2 regions of the Kushneria konosiri genome follow, and region 1 is predicted to be linked to the other one. Evidence: predicted binding sites of a transcription regulator. Region 1 holds the regulator's gene; the other holds the start of a gene.

What was found. Region 1 encodes LexA, which represses DNA repair genes until DNA is damaged. Its sites were predicted from a motif close to TACTGTNTANNTANACAGTA; they were not measured.
Region 2: the regulator LexA is predicted to act here: its motif matches at 4,202-4,221, upstream of recN (DNA repair protein RecN).

The regions. Positions count from the first base shown of each region.
Region 1 covers NZ_CP021323.1:2,991,001-2,997,990, reverse strand. The annotation lists gene B9G99_RS13835 (hypoxanthine-guanine phosphoribosyltransferase) at 1-153, opposite strand, end outside; gene B9G99_RS13830 (mechanosensitive ion channel family protein) at 176-1,630, opposite strand; gene nagZ (beta-N-acetylhexosaminidase) at 1,645-2,685, opposite strand; gene B9G99_RS13820 (TetR/AcrR family transcriptional regulator) at 2,682-3,389, opposite strand; gene lexA (transcriptional repressor LexA) at 3,555-4,199, shown strand; gene B9G99_RS13810 (hypothetical protein) at 4,542-4,787, opposite strand; gene B9G99_RS13805 (DUF6586 family protein) at 4,868-5,326, opposite strand; gene topA (type I DNA topoisomerase) at 5,323-6,990, opposite strand, start outside.
Region 2 covers NZ_CP021323.1:850,766-857,755, forward strand. The annotation lists gene dnaJ (molecular chaperone DnaJ) at 47-1,198, opposite strand; gene dnaK (molecular chaperone DnaK) at 1,286-3,208, opposite strand; gene grpE (nucleotide exchange factor GrpE) at 3,354-3,980, opposite strand; gene recN (DNA repair protein RecN) at 4,270-5,943, shown strand; gene fur (ferric iron uptake transcriptional regulator) at 6,032-6,484, opposite strand; gene B9G99_RS04035 (outer membrane protein assembly factor BamE) at 6,558-6,990, shown strand, end outside.

The DNA of each region.
Region 1 (6,990 bases):
GTTCATGACGCAGTAAAATACCGGCATGCTGTCGGAGAGCGACTGGGTCAGTCGGCTGGCCATATCATCCAGAGCCCTTTCGACTGCGGGAAGGTCGATCAGGCAATCTGCCTCATCCATCAGGACCTTCATGTCGTTATGATACTGGGCCATCTCAAAGTGACCGTCGTGCTGTTCAGGCATCGCCATCTGACTCACTGTCTGCATCGTTGTCAAAAGGCCCCTGACGCTTTCGGTCCGAATTGCGGCGCTTTTCATTATTCAGGCGACGGGGGCGCGAGTTTGAAAGCTCGCCATCCTGCCGATTATTCTCTTGCGACTCAAGCTCACGATCGTCCCGACGAGTAGTACGTGTGCCAGCAGACCCTTCATCGTCGCATGAAACCTCCCGGGAGGCGTCGGTGTCTGGCTCCTCTGTATTCGTGGCGTCATCGTGTGTTTGTGAAGAGGGTCGTCCGAGCCTGATCTCATCGGGCACATGGATACGGGACGCCGGAATCGCAAGTTCGGCACCATGGTCATAAACGATATCGCATACCGACAGCAGGATATTTTGCTTGGCGATATTGTACTGCTGCCAGTCAACGACTTTGGTCAGGGCATATACCATGATATTGATGCTGTACTCGCCATAACCGCTGACACTGACGGTAATGAATTCATCGTTTTCGACATCTTCATTTTTTTCCAGCATTTCGGCGATATCACCGGTAATGGCCTCGACCTTGTCCGCGTCCTGATAACGTATGCCGATCGTTTCCCACAACAGTCGCACATGCATGCGGGAAGGGGTTTCGACAATAATTCGGCTGAATACTGCATTGGGCACATAGATGGGCGGACCACTGAAGGTACGAATACGTGTAAGACGCCAGCCAATGTCCTCAACCATCCCTTCGATCTCGCGATCGGGAGAGCGAATCCAGTGCCCGACCTGAAAGGGCTTGTCCAGATGAACGACCATGCCGCCAAAGAAGTTGGCCATGACATCGCGCGCAGCAAAACCGATCAGAATACCGCCTGCACCACCTACTGCCAGAAGGCTCGACACCGAGACACCCAGCATCTGAAGGGCCATTAACAGCACCAGGATCAGCGTCAGCGCCCCCGTAATTTTGGTAATGGCCGAAGCAGAGGTCTGATCTACCGGTTTTGCCTTTGAATGAGCCGGTGGAAACACCAGCCGCTGTTCAAGGCGCTGCATCAGACGCACCTCAACCCAGAATATGATGGCCAGCGTCGAAAGCCCGAAAATGAGACTGGCATAGAAGGTAATGCCGGAGATACCAAGCCCCTGAGCGCCCAGGGTCAATATGGAGCACAGCCCCCCAAGCCATAGCCACAACCGCAGCGGCCCGCGAAGCGCATGCACCAGCGCGTCATCCCAGCGTCTCGGGCTCTTGTTCAGGCGCCGCTCGAGTCGACCCAGTAAAAAGGCGCAGACCAGATCAAACAGCAGCACCAGCAGCACGACCAGAATAATCATCAGTACCCAGCCGGGCAGACCAAAATAGCCCTTGGACCATTCCTGTGTGCTGTCAAGCAACTGCTGCCAGTAATGGGTGGCTTCCGATCCGTCGGGTTGGGAGCCGCTTGATGATGAGGCACCACTGCCGGATTGCTGCGCCATTATATTCACTCTTATCAGGTAAGGAGATCCGCTAACCGCTCCCTGGTACGGTGCCAGCGCGGCTGCTCCTTCAGTGTTTCAAAATCAACGACGCCGCCGGCAAAGCGTAGTCGTTCCAGACGACACTGCGTCAATGGCTTCTTCATGGACGAATGTAACGTCTGACGGGCCTCTGCTGCTCCCACCGGGTCGTTACATAGAAGCGCCAGATCACATCCGGCCTCCAGCGCCGCCATGACCCGCTCTCCGGGGCCGCCGGCCATGGCCGCTCCCTCCATGGAAAGATCATCAGAAACGATCACCCCCTCAAAACCGATGTCATGACGCAGATATTCCAGCCAGCGCCGCGAAAATCCGGCCGGCCGTTCGTCAATTCGGGTAAAACGCACGTGCGCAGGCATGATCCCGCTCAGCCGGTCAGACAGCGCTCGAAAGGGAATCAGGTCACGGGATTCGAGCGCCTCGAGCGTGCGTGTGTCTTCCGGCATGACAAGGTGTGAATCGAGCGTTACACCGCCATGCCCCGGGAAGTGCTTGCCCACGCTGGCCATACCGGCATCAGACAACCCCTCGATAAAGGCGCCCGCCAATTCAGTCACGTGCTGCGGATCATCCGAGAAGGCACGATTGCCGATGGCCGGGCAGCGGGCATCATCAAGATCAAGCACAGGCGCAAAGGAAAAATCGACGCCGCAGGCGGCCATTTCCATCGCCAGCAGCCAGCCGGTATCTCGCGCCAGTTCAAGCGCTTCAGCGGGTGCATCGAGATAGTACCGGCCCAGAAAGGCCATGGGGGGCAGCGTGGTCACGCCGTTGCGAAGACGCTGAACACGCCCACCCTCCTGATCGATGCCAATCAGGATATTGGGACGAGCACGCCGAATGTCGTCACACAGCTTTCGCATCTGCTCGGGTGACTCGACGTTGCGCGCAAAAAGGATAATGCCACCCACGCTGTGGTGAGCCAGCCAGCCTCTCTCGTCATCGTTTAGACATGTACCCTGAATGTCGCACATCAGGGGGCCGATCGGCGCTTCGGCCTGGAGATCCGTCATGAATGAGTTCCTGTTCTGGGGTAGCAAGTCAGCTGATCCGCATCCTGAGTCGTCGTGGCATTTGAAGCAACATTCATGACCGGAGCACGCAGCGCATGTAATGCGACCGGCTTTAAACGCTGGGCCAGCTCCCGAATCGTAATGCGCTGGTGATAGTCATGTTCGGCGATATCGCGCAGCGTATTGAGGCCGGAGAGCGTAAAGATGACCGACCCCAGCATGAAATGCAGCCGCCAGAAGCGCTCATCGTCGGCAAGCTCAGGGGTGGCCTGCCTGAGGAGCTTTAAAAAGCGCGAGAAGATATCACCATACCGGTCTCGAAGCTCGTCACGAAGATGGCGCTGCGTCTGTGAATAGGCCAGGCCCAGAAGCTTCATGAAGGTTCTCAGATCATGGCTGTCAGAGGGCATTTCCAGCACGCTGGCAAACAGCGTATCAAGCAATCCCTCAAGATCAGAGGCTCCTGCCTCGTCAGCTTCAAGCCTGTCCAGTCGCTGATGCAGATCAGCGCTGAACGGGTCGAGATAGCGAAAGAATACTGCCTGTATCAGCGCCTGCTTGGAGCCAAAATGGTAATTGACGGCAGCCAGGTTGACCTCGGCTCGACCCGTAATTCGACGAAGCGATGTTTCGGAAAAACCATGCTCGGCAAACAGGACTTCGGCTGCATCGAGGATTCGGGTCACGGTATCGGATGGCACCATGGGAAATATCAGTTCTCTTTCATGAAAATAAAACGTACGGGCCAAAGCGTGATGGTATCACCAATGCACGTTTTCACCCCCACTCGAGACGGCATCGAAGCGCTTGCATTGATCTGATGACTGGATACAATCACATACTGTATACATCAACAATGGCCATCGCCCATGACACGACCGTTGACTGCACGCCAACAGGCCGTATTCGATTTCATTGCCAGAACCATCAGTGAACTCGGCTACCCTCCCACGCGTGCCGAAATTGCCGGCGCATTGGGCTTTCGTTCGCCCAATGCTGCCGAAGAGCATCTGCGTGCGCTGCGCAAGAAGGGCGTCATCGAGATGATCCCCGGCACCTCGCGCGGCATTCGCCTTTCCGCTCAGGAACAGGTCGCACAGGAACCGGAAAGCCTCAACGCCGGTCTGCCCGTGATCGGAGAAGTCGCTGCCGGCAGTCCGATCCTCGCTGCCGAGCACATTTCACGTTATTGCCCGATGCCGGCCGATTTTTTCAATCCGGGGGCTGATTATCTGTTGCGTGTTCGCGGCCTTTCCATGCGCGATGCCGGTATTCTTGATGGTGATCTGCTGGCCGTGCATCGAACGCATGATGCCCGCGATGGGCAGGTAGTCGTGGCACGACTGGGAGATGATGTGACGGTCAAGCGCTTCAAGCGTCAGGGCAGCATCGTCAGCCTGATTGCAGAAAATCCTGACTTCGAGCCCATTACGATTGATCTGACCCGTCAGAGCCTGGATATAGAGGGCGTGGGTGTTGGGGTCATTCGAGGTGGCGACGGCAATAGCCTTTAACCCCTGCTTCTTTTTCGTGACGGTGTGCCTGCGGGCACACCTGACGTACCACCCGTGGCTGCATGAGCCGCTGTCTACCCAGCGAAACACGGGCGCTCCGATAAATACCCATCATCAGATGACACTCGTCATTACGGCTTTCCATCAGCCAGGCATTATCGAAAGGACGCGTTAGATCCCGCATCGCCACCAGACGTGTGAATGGTCAACGCCGGCACTTTTCCATATCCAAAAGCGCCGTGGCTGCCATACCCAGGTCATTCATTCCATTTTGCAGACGCAAGGGCCTGAAACGCCGATACCTGTCCAGGGACAGGTATCAAGCCGGTCAAAATAATAGAATCAATGAATGGCGGCGGGCTCGTGAGCCTCGATGGCATCATCGTCATCAGCCAGTACAGAACGTGAAATCAGATGATCGAGCATCTCACGGGCGACATCAAAGCGATGATGACGCAGCAGCTCCAGCGTTTGCGATGAAAAGCGGATGCTGGCCAAAGGTTCATTCCTGTCATCACTGTCAGCGGCCCGCAGCACAAACTGTCCGTCTTCAAGTTCGACAATTTCAAATACGGCCGCTTCAGTCATGCGCTACCCCGTTGATCCGATCGGCGAAAAAAATTAGAAAAATACCTGCGAAAGATGTCACGTTTATCAAGAACAAGTCATTACCATTCATAGCTGGTTTCACGAAGCCGGGGCAGCAGGGTCCGAAAATCGTCCAGACACCTTGCAAGTTCCCGGGAAAGAGGCTCGCTCTGACTGGACACGATCATGTTGTCATGGCGACGAAGCTGGGCCGCACCCCCTTCATCATGAAGACGGTCCAGCAGAACCAGCAGCCTGGCCAGCCAGCTTTCAGGTTGCCCCATGAGTTCTCGCAACAGCTCGATCTCTGCCACGCGTGCCGGCGGCTCATTCAATACACTACGCCAGTGCATTGATGGCCAACGGCAGGTATGGGCAATTTCCCTGATCACGCTTTCAAGGGCCATCTCGAGCATCGAGAGCCCCCCTTCCTCGAGCGCCCGACGTCTGGCATCAGCGTGTTCGTCATCCCCGGCCGGTTGTTCCAGCAACAGCATGGCCTGATAGAGCAGCTGATTGGTTCGTCCCTGATGGCTCATGAAGCCTGTTTCCCTGCCTTGCTGCCCTTTTTGGCACTGGCTCCCTTCCGGTTATCCTCGATCTGCCAGCGATTACCATCCCACAGCGCTTTCCAGCCAGTCGCCTTGCCCTCTTCTTCGCTCAACACATACTGACTTTTGGTCTTGCGCGAGAAGCGGATCTGCGCCGGGTGACCATCCGGGTCATGATCCGGTGCCTTCAGAAGAAAGTGATACTTCTCCGGCAGCGCATCGGCATGAGGCCTGATCTCGCTGACCAGGGGCGGCCGGGTTTCGCGATTTTTCGGAAACTGACTGGCCGCCAGAAAAAGACCACTGGCGCCGTCACGCAGCACATAATGATCATCCACCTTCTGACAGGCCAGCTCCGGCATGGGAATCGGATCCATCTTGGGCGGTGCTGGTTCGCCACTTTTCAAAAGCTTGCGGGTATTTTTGCAGTCATCATTGGTGCAGGCGAAGTATTTGCCAAAGCGTCCGGTACGAAGCTGCATTTCCGAGCCACATTTATCGCACTCAATGGTCGGGCCCTCATAGCCCTTGATGCGAAAGTGGCCTTCCTCAATTTCGTAATAGCCATCGTCATCATTGCTGATGTGGATCTTGCGTGTTTCATCGATGAGATAGCTGTCCATCGCCGTCCCTGTATCGGGATTACGGCGCTTGGCACGAAGAGCATCGGTCTCTGCATTGTCATCGGCATCCGCCGGCACCGCCTCATCACCCGGCAGCAGATCGATGGTGGTCTTGCAGCGCTCCTTGGGCGGCAGATTATAGCCTGAACACCCCAGAAACACGCCGGTCGAGGCAATACGAATCTGCATCGGTCGACCACAGGTGGGGCACTTGATGTCAGTTTCCACCGGCTGATTGGGACGCATGCCTTCATCGCCTTCGGCATGCTCAAGGCGGGCACGAAAATCGCCGTAGAAGCTGTTCAAAAGCTCGCGCCAGTCACGCTCTCCGTCAGCAACATGGTCCAGCTCATCTTCCATGCGTGCCGTAAACCCGTAATCCAGCAGGTTTTGAAAGGACTCGATCAATCTGTCGGTGACAATTTCACCGAGTTTCTCGGCATAGAATCGACGACTGTCCAGCTTGACGTAGCCCCGCTCCTGAATCGTTGAGATGATGGCCGCATAGGTCGACGGCCGGCCGATCCCCCGCTTTTCAAGCTCCTTGACCAGACTGGCTTCGGTGTAACGCGCGGTCGGCTTGGTAAAATGCTGCTTCGGATCAAGCGTCTTGAGCTCAAGACGCTCTCCCTTGCCAATATCCGGCAGCTGCTGGTCTTCTTCCTTTCTGGAGGAGGGCTTGAGCACACGGGTATAGCCATCAAAGCGCAGAACCCGCCCCTTGGCACGCAGCTCGAAATTCTCGACCTCAATGCTCAGCGTGGTCGACAGATACTGGGCAGGCACCATCTGACAGGCCAGAAACTGGCGCCAGATCAGTTCATAGAGACGCTCGGCATCACGCTCCATGCTGCCAAGATCGTCCGCTCGACGGTGAACGTCGGTCGGCCTGATCGCTTCATGCGCTTCCTGGGCACCGGCCTTGCTGGAATAAACATTGGGCGTTTCGGGCAGATAATCACTGCCCATCTCAGATTCGACATAGTCTCGCGCCATCGTAATGGCATCGGCGGACAAATTGGTCGAATC
Region 2 (6,990 bases), 1.4 Mb from region 1:
AAACCCCGCCGATGGGCAGGGTTTTGAGATCGACTCAAGCGCTTACTCAGGGGCGCATGTCATCGAAAAACTTTTTCACGCCGTCGAACCAGCGGCTTTTACGCGGCGAATGACGCGTATCGGTGCCGTCCAGACTTTCCTGGAATTGGCGCAGCAGCTGCTTTTGCTCTTCATCAAGATTGATCGGCGTTTCCAGTACGACCTTGCACATCAGATCACCCGGAGCCCCGCCGCGCACCGGCTTGACGCCCTTGCCGCGCAACCTGAAAAGCTTGCCGGTCTGGGTTTCAGGCGGAATACGCAGCTTGACGCGACCTTCCAGCGTCGGCACTTCGAGTTCTCCACCCAGGGTGGCATCCACGAAATTGATGGGCACTTCACAGTAAAGATCACGCCCGTCACGCTCGAAGATGGCGTGCGTCTTGATCGACACCTGCACATACAGATCGCCTGCCGGGCCACCGTTGACGCCGGCCTCACCCTCACCGTTGAGACGGATGCGGTCGCCGGTATCGACGCCGGGCGGGATCTTGACCGACAGGGTGCGCGTTTCCTGAACGCGTCCTTCGCCGTGGCACTTGCGGCATGGCGTATCAACGCTCTGCCCCTGACCATGACAGGTCGGACAGGGCTGCTGTACCGCAAAAAAGCCCTGCTGCATGCGAACCTGACCCATGCCGTTACAGGTCGAGCAGGTGCGCTTGCTGGTACCGGGCTCGGCGCAATCGCCGTGACAACGATCGCACTCTACAAGCCGCGGCACACGAATATCGACGGTCGTGCCGGCAACGGCTTCTTCCAGATCGATCTCGAGGTTATAGCGCAAATCGCTGCCGCGGGCGGCACCTCCCGGGCCACGGCGTCCGCCGCCACCGCCGAAGATGTCGCCAAAGACGTCGCCGAAGATATCGCTGAATCCGCCTGCGCCGCCGGCACCACCAAAGCCGCCGCCGCCAAAGCCACCACCCTGGCCATCGACACCGGCGTGACCAAACTGGTCGTAGGCTGCCCGCTTGTCACTGTCGGCCAGCACTTCATAAGCGTCGGAGACCTCGCGGAACTTCTCGGCAGCAGATTCATCATCGGGATTGCGGTCGGGATGATATTTCTGTGCCAGTCGGCGATAGGCCTTCTTGATTTCCTTGTCGTCGGCGCCGCGCTCGACGCCGAGGACCTCATAGTAGTCACGCTTGGACATGATGTAACGGATCCTCCGAAGTCTGACACCTGCAAAAACAACGCGGGAGCAAGGCCCCCGCGTTGTACAGATCAGGCGTGGAAAGCCTTACTGTTTTTTCTGGTCGTCGTTGACTTCTTCGTAGTCCGCATCGACCACATCATCCTTGCTCTTCTGATGGCCTTCCGGCTGCTCAGCCTGAGCCTGTTCGCCCTGCTCGGCATACATCTTCTGGGCCAGATTGCCGGAAGCTTCCGTCAAAGCATCCAGTTTCGGCTGGATCTGTTCCGGGTCGTCGCTCTTGAGCGCTTCTTCCAGTTCGCTGATGGCCGTTTCGATGTTCTGACGATCTTCGTCAGTGGCCTTGTCACCGGACTCTTCGAGCGTCTTGCGCGAAGCGTGGATCATGCCGTCGGCCTGGTTGCGCAGCTGAACGAGCTCCTCGAACTTCTTGTCTTCGGCCTCGTGCGCCTCGGCGTCCTTGACCATCTGATCGATCTCTTCATCGGAGAGACCGCCGGAGGACTTGATCACGATCGACTGTTCCTTGCCGGTCGCCTTATCCTTCGCCGTGATGTTCAGGATACCGTTGGCATCGAGATCAAAGGCCACTTCGATCTGCGGCACACCGCGCGGTGCCGGCGGAATGTCGGCCAGGTCGAAACGACCCAGTGACTTGTTCTGTGCCGCCTGCTTGCGCTCGCCCTGAAGGGCATGGATGGTTACGGCAGTCTGATTGTCCTCGGCCGTGGAGAAGGTCTGGGTCTTCTTGGTCGGGATCGTGGTGTTCTTTTCGATCAGCGGCGTCATGACACCACCCATCGTTTCGATACCCAGCGTCAGCGGCGTGACGTCGAGCAGCAGTACGTCCTTGACGTCGCCGCCCAGTACGCCGCCCTGAAGCGCAGCGCCCATGGCCACGGCTTCGTCCGGATTGACGTCCTTGCGTGCTTCCTTGCCGAAGAATTCAGCAACCTTCTGCTGCACCATCGGCATGCGGGTCTGACCGCCAACCAGAATCACGTCCTGAATCTCGCTGTTGGAAAGGCCGGCGTCCTGCATGGCAGTCTTGCACGGACCGAGCGAGCGCTGTACCAGATCCTCGACCAGCGATTCGAGCTTGGCACGAGTAACCTTGACGGCCAGGTGCTTGGGACCGGTCTGGTCTGCCGTGATGTAAGGCAGGTTGACTTCGGTCTGCTGAGCAGAAGACAGCTCGATCTTGGCCTTCTCGGCCGCTTCCTTCAGACGCTGCATGGCAAGCGAGTCGCCGGAAAGATCGATGCCGGAGTCCGTCTTGAACTGCTGGACAAGATAGTCGATCAGCTTGAGATCGAAGTCTTCACCGCCCAGGAAGGTGTCACCGTTGGTGGCAAGCACTTCAAACTGCTTTTCGCCATCAACATCAGCGACCTCGATAATGGAGATATCGAAGGTACCGCCGCCCAGGTCATAGACCGCGATGGTGCGATCGCTACCCTTGCTGTCCATGCCGTAGGCCAGCGCGGCAGCTGTCGGCTCGTTGATGATGCGCTTGACCTCGAGACCGGCGATACGACCGGCATCCTTGGTGGCCTGACGCTGAGAATCGTTGAAATAGGCCGGGACGGTGATGACCGCTTCGGTGACTTCTTCACCGAGATAGTCCTCGGCCGTCTTCTTCATCTTTTTCAGAACTTCAGCGCTGACCTGCGGCGGCGCCATCTTCTTGTCGTTGACCTGAACCCAGGCATCGCCGTTGTCGGCTTCAATGATGCTGTAGGGCACCATCTTGATGTCCTTTTGAACAACGTCGTCCTTGAACTTGCGGCCGATCAGGCGCTTGACCGCATACAGGGTGTTGTTCGGGTTGGTCACGGCCTGACGCTTGGCCGCCTGACCCACCAGTGTTTCGCCGTCATCGGTGTAGCCGATGATGGAAGGCGTAGTACGCGCGCCTTCAGCGTTTTCGATTACGCGGGTCTTGTCGCCATCGAGCACAGCCACACAGGAGTTGGTTGTGCCAAGGTCGATACCAATAATGCGTCCCATAGTGTCACCTCGAAAAATCTTCTGAACCAAAATTGCTGTCGATGCGCAGCCAACGCTGCGTGGATGTCTGCCTATGTGTGGGCATTACGCTGCTTTTCAAGACCCCACACGTATCGTTGTCGACAAATCATCCGAAATCGGGTCGTCAGGCCTGCTTGCTCACCACCACCATGGCCGGGCGCACCAGACGACCGTTGAGCGTGTACCCTTTTTGCATGACGTCCATGACCGTATTGGGGTCCATGTCCGGATTGGCCACCTGCGTCATGGCTTCATGGTATTGCGGGTCAAAGGGCTCACCATGCGGATCGAGCTGCTCGACGCCAAACTTGCCCAGCACATCTAGCTGCATCCTGAGCGTCATCGACACGCCTTCACGATGTGTTTCGCTGACGTCCTGACTCATGCTCTCAAGACCCTTTTCAAGGCTGTCCACGACCGGCAGCAGCTCCTTGACGAACTTCTCGAGCGCAAACTTTTTGGCCTTTTCGGCGTCCTGTTCGGCACGACGGCGCGCATTCTGGGCTTCAGCCGCGGCCCGAACCTGCTGGTCCTTTGCCTGTGCCAGCTCCTGCTCAAGCTCTGCTACCCGGCCGGCCAGAACGTCGGCTTCCTGCTCACTCTGGCTCAGGACGGCATCGTCATCTGACGCCAGCTCGCCTTCGATATCCTCAAGGGTATCCGTATTGTCGGGTTCAAGCGGCTGCGGCTCGGCTTCACGCTCGGCACGCTCGAGTTCTTCATCCCTTGGATCATGCGGCTTGTTGGTCATACCCCACTCCTGACTCGCTGTGTCTACTGTTGAATCATGGCGCTCATCCTGCGCGGGCATACGCGACCGGCTATCAGTGCGTCATCCTGTAGAGCGACATTGATACTGAAAACTGTTTACCCAGATGGGGCATCCAGGCGGCGATCTCAAGGCGTCATGACGATGAAATTACCAATTCAGGGTATTGAAGCCCGATAAGAGCAGCTGTATAAAAACACACTCACTGTATATAAAGTCAGTCTCTATCCACTAAACCCAGTCATCTGCGACAACGCACACGGGAGTGGCCATGCTGTCTCAGCTATCCATCAGTAACTACGCCATCGTCGAACATCTGGAACTGGATTTCAGGGATGGCATGACGGCCATCACCGGCGAAACCGGTGCCGGCAAGTCCATTCTTCTGGATGCCCTGTCGCTTTGCCTGGGAGAAAGAGCCGATGCCGGCAGCGTCCGTCATGGTGCCAGCCGGGCAGACCTGGCCGCCCGTTTTGATATCGAGCAATTGCCTGAAGCGCGCGCCTGGCTGACCGAACGTGACCTTGGCGATTCGGAGTGCCTGCTGCGCCGCTCGATTACCACCAACGGACGCTCGAAAGCATGGATCAACGGCGTGCCAGCCACCCTTGCCGATCTCAAGATGTTGAGCGAACACCTGATTGATATTCATGGCCAGCATGCCCACCAGACCCTGATGCGTGAAGAAACCCATCTGCGGTTGCTGGATGACTTTGCCGGTCATGCCGATGAAGTCGTTCAGCTCACAGGGATCTATCGCCAGTGGCAGCAGGCCAGTCGCCGTCTGAAGGCCGCGCGCGAAAGTGGTGATGAACAGCAGGCACGCTGTCAGCTGCTGCGCTATCAGGTCGAAGAGCTCGATGCGCTATCACTGGGTGAAGAAGAGCTTTCGGCACTGGAAGAAGAGCAAACGCGTCTGGCCAATGCTGAAGAGCTCATCACCCAGGCACAGTTTGCCGCCGACTGCTGCGATGATGACGAAAACGGTGCCCTGTCCCGGCTGGCACAGGCCCGCCAGCGCCTGGAGCAGCTGCCCGGCAGCGACAGCGGCGCCCTGGCCAACATTCTCGGAATGCTCGGTGATGCCTGTATCCAGCTGCAGGAAGCAGGGTATGAGCTGCATCGCTACGTCAATGCGACCGAGCTTGATCCGGACCGTTTGATGACCGTCGAGTCACGTCTGGCCGAGATTCATCGCATTGCTCGCAAGCATCACGTTATGCCCGAAGAAGTGCCAGCATTACATCAGCGTCTACAGGCCGAGCTTTCCGAGCTTCAGGATGGCGGGGAAGACATGGACACTCTGGTGGCGTCGACCGAGGCGGCGCGCAATGCCTGGCGCGAACTGGCACGCCAGATTTCCGAGCAGCGCATCGAAGCAGCTCGTCGCATGGGTGCAGAAGTCAAGTCTCAGCTGACCTTCCTGGGCATGGAAAAGGCAGACTTTACCGTGGACGTTGCGCGTCGGGATACCGCTCAGCCTGACGGCATGGACCGGGTCAGCTTTCTGATCAGTGCCAACCCGGGTCAACCTGCACGCGCACTGACCCGCGTCGCCTCTGGCGGCGAACTCTCACGTGTGAGTCTTGCCATTCAGGTGGTAGCGGCTCAGCACAGTACCATCCCGACGCTGGTCTTTGACGAAGTGGATGTGGGCATTTCAGGCGCGACTGCAGAAATCGTCGGTCAATTGCTGCGCCAGCTGGGCGAACATGGGCAGATTCTTTGCGTCACGCACCTGCCTCAGGTGGCCGCGCAGGGTCATCAACACCTGCACATCGAAAAACAGGCAGATGAGCGCACAACCCATACCACCATGGCGCTGCTCGATGAAGGCGGGCGCGTCAGGGAGCTGGCCCGGATGCTTGGCGGTGTGCATCTTTCAGAGCGAACGCTGGCCCATGCACGCGAAATGCTGGACGTCAGCCAACGATCGGCACACTAGCCGCTCCGACACCCTTCCATTGTCCATCGACACAAAAACGCCGCGAACATTCGCGGCGTTTCGGTAATCTCCGGACCGTTTTTACGGGTCAGCGGCGATTGCCGCCGCCATCCTGACGAGTGGCGCTGGACCCCTTGGGTCGTACATAAAGTACCAGAGCATGATCGACCAGCTCGTAACCACGCTCTTCGGCCAGCTCACGCTGGCGACGCTCGATATCACGATCAAAGAATTCGACGACTTCGCCCGTTTCAAGACACAGCATGTGATCGTGATGCTCTTCCTGAGACATCTCAAATACGGCATGGCCGCCGTCAAAGTTGTGACGCACCACCAGACCTGCGGATTCAAATTGCGTCAGAACGCGATAAACGGTGGCCAGACCGACGTCTTCACCGGAATCCAGCAGCGCCTTGTAGACGTCTTCAGCGCTCATATGCAGATCCTCTTCCCGAGTCGCCTCGAGGATCTGAAGGATTTTTACGCGAGGCAGGGTCACCTTGAGCCCCGCCTTGCGTAACTCCTGATTTCTATCGGCCATGGTAGCTCTTCGCAGTCTCTGGATGTATCGGGTATGATCGATCAAGGCAAACGATAGGGAAAGTCCCAGGCAAATGCAAAACACGCTCAAGCTTATAGTTTTTTCTTTTATGATCAGTCTTTTAGCAGCTTGCGTTTATAAGCGCGACCTGCCTCAGGGCAATCTGATCACTCCCGATATGGTGTCGCAGCTACAGCCCGGCATGAGCCGTCAGCAGGTCGTACAGATCATGGGAAGCCCTTTAATGTACAACGCCTTTGACGATTCACTCTGGAACTATGTCTATCGGCTGAAGGATGCTGACGACAATATCACTGAAAAGCAGGTTTCGCTCGTCTTTAATGGGAATCAACTGGCCGATATCCAGACATCGGGCGATATCGATGCCAGCCCCCGTGTTGACCTGGGTGAAGCCCCTGCTTCAGCAGCAGCAGCCGGCCCCGGAGAAGTCGTCTCACCAATGGGCCAGCCCACCTCCAATCCTGAAGGCGGGGCCGCAGACCCGA